2 regions of the Erysipelothrix larvae genome follow, and region 2 is predicted to be linked to the other one. Evidence: a T-box and tRNA genes for the amino acid it is inferred to sense, from the RefSeq annotation. Region 2 holds a T-box; the other holds one or more tRNA genes.
The links. The T-box of region 2 lies ahead of thrS (threonine--tRNA ligase). A T-box ahead of a tRNA ligase gene usually reads a tRNA of that ligase, here a tRNA-Thr.

Region 1 (2,472 bases), 980 kb from region 2:
CACAGCCGCAGCAGTGGCGATCGAATGGGATGCATCCATGACTAAATGACCGGGTGCTAATTCGGGACGGCATAATAGACAGGGACGAAAACCGTTGAGTTCTGCCTCTGCGCAGGTTGCATAAAATGAACAATGTTCAAAGCGTGGCTTCCGTGCTTTACAAATCGGTCGACAATAAATGCCGGTGGTACGGATTCCGACAAAAAACTCACCATCAAACCGTGCATCTTTTGAAACAAACGCTTCGTAGAGACTTGTTGTTTGAGTCAACATTGTAATCACCCCTTTCAAAAGTATCATACCACTAAATGAAACAAATGCTCGCCATATTCGGACATCAAAGTAAAAAAATCGATAATTTAGAATACTAACAAACGCTTATGTGTATTGCGTAGTGTCATCAAGGATTTGTGATAAGTAGCTCAAGGCTTCCTACAAGTGTAAGAGACCAATCATCTCATCCTCCTATGGTCTTCTGATTGGATTAATAAATCCGATCAAGTCATCCTGATAGAAGTCCATACCGTATATGTGAGAAGAGTGCAAAGGATCGTATAGAAAAAAACTCCCAACAAGTGTAAGGAGTTTGTGATTTAAAATTGGAGCGGGTGAGGGGAATCGAACCCCCGTAGCCAGCTTGGAAGGCTGGAGTTTTACCATTAAACTACACCCGCATAATTTAATTTAGATGGTGACCCGTGTAGGACTCGAACCTACGACCCACTGATTAAAAGTCAGTTGCTCTACCACCTGAGCTAACGGGTCACATCGATGGTGGGCAGGGACGGATTCGAACCGCCGAACCCTAAGGAGTAGATTTACAGTCTACCGCGTTTAGCCTCTTCGCTACCTACCCATTAAAAATGGTGCCGATTATAGGACTTGAACCCACAACCTACTGATTACAAATCAGTTGCTCTACCAATTGAGCTAAATCGGCATTTTCTTTAAAAAAAAAGAAATGGTGGAGGATGACGGGCTCGAACCGCCGACCCCCTGCTTGTAAGGCAGGTGCTCTCCCAACTGAGCTAATCCTCCATTGCTTAGTGCTTATATAATATACCATTTAGAAACTTCATAGTCAACAAGAAAATAGAAAAAAATTCAAAAAAATTTTCAGAGCTCTTAATAAGCATGATTTCGGTGTTTTGAGTCCGTTTCGCAGATGAACAAATCTGCTTTATTTAGTAAGGGTTATCGCAATGTATAAGTTTCGAAGTCGATTATTTTGAGAATAACATAGAAATTTACGCACTGTATGTAAATCATTTATAATACTCAGAAACTACTTCAGGGAAGGGAACTCTTGATATAAATTGAATTAATAGATACAAAGCGCTGTGATTACTCACGAATAACTAGGGATTTTCTTCTTTATCCCAAAGATCATAAAAAGTGTACTGTTTAAAGGGTATTTCAAATACAGCACGGGTTTAATATACACCATGAATAAGATATAATATAGAATAGAAAGAGGATTTATAGTCTAAAACTATCGTTTGGTTGTTTCATTGAAACATACAATTTGTTTTTATTTGATAGGTCGCCTATGATGTACGTGATAGTTATTTCACAAGCTAAGGGGATGATCAATAGACGCTTAAGGTGAATATATATGAACTATAGTCAATTACAGTATTTCCTAACATTATCTGAAACATTGCACTTTACCCATGCTGCCCAGTTGCTCTATATCAGTCAACCCAGTTTAAGTGTTGCGATAAGTAACTTAGAAGAAGAATTGGGTGTACCTTTGTTTGAACGAAGCGGTCGTCATGTTGTCCTTACTGAATATGGAAAGGTATTTGGTGCGTATGTTTCAAAATCGATGCATGAGCTCCAACAAGGCATTCAACATCTTAATATCATGAAGGAAAAGATGTCAGAAACCTTGAGGATTGGATTTTTATACTCATTAAGCTCACAATTTATCCCTGAGATTGTAGCAGGGTATAAAAAAGGCGCACCAAAGATACACTTTGATTTATTCGAAAGTGATACAGCAACAGCAGAATGTACGATTGAATTACTGGATGGCTTGAAGCATGGACGCTTTGATTTGGTCTTTATAAATCGAATTTTAAGAGATGATAAAGATCTGAAGTTCATCAAAGTATTTGAACAGAATTATGTAGCGGTTGTGTGTGAAACTTCCTTGCTCAGTCAAAACCAAAGTATAGATTTAAATGACACGATAGGAATCCCATTGATTCAATACAAACGAAAGTTTGGAACCAAAGCAGAAATTAATTCACTCTTCGAAAGTATCGGATGTCCATTTGAAGTAGGTGCGGAATTAGAAGATGAGTCAAGCATCATCAATTATGTAAAACGCGATTTGGGGTTTGCGATTCTCCCTTACTCAGAAAATTTGGAACAACCCGGTGTCACCGTCTTGGAAATTCACAACCCACAGTTTGTGCGCAGTATTTATGTTGGCTATAATAAAATAAAACATGAAAATGTTACAGT
Region 2 (2,472 bases):
CATTAAAATTCCAGAACAAGAATATAATACGATTCGCTCATTATATCCTCACGCTACACGCCAGTCCATTACCGAAGCACTTATTTTGTTTGCCCGATTTAAGGATTCAGGATACTTAGATGTAGAACCAGATGATGTAAACGACATTCTCTTAAACTATAGTCAAATGACTGAGTTAGAACTCAATGAAAATCAGATGGAGCAAATTGTCACTCGATGTACTCAGATTTTGTCCATGACACTTTATGTATCAAAAAACTTCCCATTCAATGTAAATCATTTTTCAATTATTATGAAAGACTTTTACTGTGAATACGCAATTATCAATGCGGATTTGTTAGATAACTATAATAAATTTCTTGAGCTTGCATCGCAAACAATTCAAAACGATTTTTCCAAGATTCGTGTTCTTGTGTTTTATCTTATGATCACAAATATTGGTGACTACTTATTTGCACCAAAAAAGAAGATCTTATTTGCAAGCAAACGCGGGATGATGCATCTTGAACATAGTAAAAACGAGCTAGAAATTATGCTTAGAATGGTAAAAATCAATCCTGACATTACAATGATTCCTTTAACAGAATTGAGAAGAGAAGCCCAAAACGGAACCTATGATTTGATATTTAGTGAATCCAAACTTGATGGGCTAGACAATGTCCTTCTTGTTGTATTTAATAATTCTTTACTTATGTTGGAACTTGTTTTGAAAACCTTCAGAAGTGATTACAAAACCCAACTCGAATTATTAGAAGGTGAGTAAGCGAATTTTTATAGAAGTGCTTGCATATTTCTATTGTTTGCGTATAATTAACTTATAAACGGTGAAGAGGACATGAGTTTATCTTAGTGATGTAGAGAGTGAAGCGGTTGGTGAAAGCTTCTCGAATCTAATTAAACTTACCACCTTGGAGTTGAACTTTTAAATGAAGTTCCGTATATCTGGCGTTAACAGAAAATTAAGTGCACAGTTATTGTGAATTAAGGTGGTACCGCGAGTTTTCGTCCTTGGAAATTGGCGGTTTTTTATTTGTAAAGGAGAAACAACTATGAATATCAAGGAAAATCCAGAGTTAAATGTATTAAATCACTCTGCAGCCCATGTACTTGCGCAAGCTGTAAAAAGACTATATCCAAATGCGAAATTTTGGGTAGGTCCAGTTATTGAAGACGGATTCTATTATGACATTGATTTAGGAGATATTGTCTTAAGCGAAGACGATTTCCCAAAAATTGAAAAGGAAATGAAGAAAATCGCAAAGGAAAACAAGCGAATTTCACGTGAAGAACTCACAAAAGAAGAAGCTTTAGAAATGTTTAAAGACGATCCTTATAAGATTGATATCATTACAAACAACCTTGAAGAAGGGTCTACAATTTCTGCTTATCGTCAAGGTGAATTTGTGGATTTGTGTCGTGGACCTCATGTTGAATCTACAGGGAAAGTTAAAAATGTTCGCCTAACCAAAGTGTCTGGTGCTTATTGGAAAGGGGATGCAAATAACAAAATGCTTCAACGTATTTATGGTATTGCATTCGAAACTAAAGAAGCACTTGAAGAATATGAAGCATGGCTTGAAGCTGCGAAACAACGCGACCACAAAAAATTAGGACGTGAACTCGGATTGTTTATGACAAGTGAATATGGTCCTGGTTTCCCATTTTGGTTACCAAATGGTATGCGATTAAAAAATGCACTCCATGAATACTACCATAAAGCGCATATGGATCGTGGCTATGAATTCATTGAAACACCGATTATGTTGAATCGTGAACTTTGGGAAATATCAGGACATTGGGCAAATTATAATGACAATATGTATACGTCATCCATTGATGAAAAAGATTTTGCGATTAAACCAATGAACTGCCCAGGCGGGATCCTAGTATATAAGAACGGACTTCATTCATACCGCGATTTACCGATTCGTCTTGCTGAAATGGGACATGTTCACCGTCATGAAGCCAGTGGGGCACTTAATGGTTTGTTTAGAGTTAGAGCTTTCACACAAGATGATGCCCATCTCTTTATGACACCCGAACAACTACAAGGTGAAATCATTGAAATGCTTGATTTCATTGATGAAGTGTATTCACTCTTTGGACTCTCTTATACAATTGAACTTTCGACACGTCCTGAATCTAAGTATATTGGAGATATCGAAGTGTGGAATCGTTCAGAAAAAATTCTTGAAGATGCATGTATTGCAGCCGGTGTAGAATTTAAAATCAACCCTGGCGATGGTGCATTCTATGGTCCAAAACTTGATTTCAAAGTTAGAGACTCACTAAACAGAATCTGGCAATGTGGTACAGTTCAACTTGATATGAACTTACCAGAACGTTTCGATATTACTTATATCGACTCAGAAGGTAACAAACAACGTCCAATTATGTTACACCGTGCAATCTTTGGATCACTTGAACGTTTCATTGGAATTATCATTGAACACTTTGGTGGTGCATTCCCAA

Region 1: it encodes a tRNA-Thr, which carries the amino acid that the T-box ahead of thrS (threonine--tRNA ligase) is inferred to sense. The anticodon was not compared.

The regions. Positions count from the first base shown of each region.
Region 1 is NZ_CP013213.1:2,114,445-2,116,916, reverse strand. Features, by position in the region: gene AOC36_RS09785 (DNA-3-methyladenine glycosylase 2 family protein) at 1-300, opposite strand, end outside; tRNA gene AOC36_RS09780 (tRNA-Gly) at 601-674, opposite strand; tRNA gene AOC36_RS09775 (tRNA-Lys) at 690-765, opposite strand; tRNA gene AOC36_RS09770 (tRNA-Tyr) at 773-856, opposite strand; tRNA gene AOC36_RS09765 (tRNA-Thr) at 865-940, opposite strand; tRNA gene AOC36_RS09760 (tRNA-Val) at 963-1,038, opposite strand; gene AOC36_RS09755 (LysR family transcriptional regulator) at 1,616-2,472, shown strand, end outside.
Region 2 is NZ_CP013213.1:1,134,901-1,137,372, reverse strand. Features, by position in the region: gene AOC36_RS05290 (helix-turn-helix domain-containing protein) at 1-763, shown strand, start outside; T-box leader at 816-1,013, shown strand; gene thrS (threonine--tRNA ligase) at 1,050-2,472, shown strand, end outside.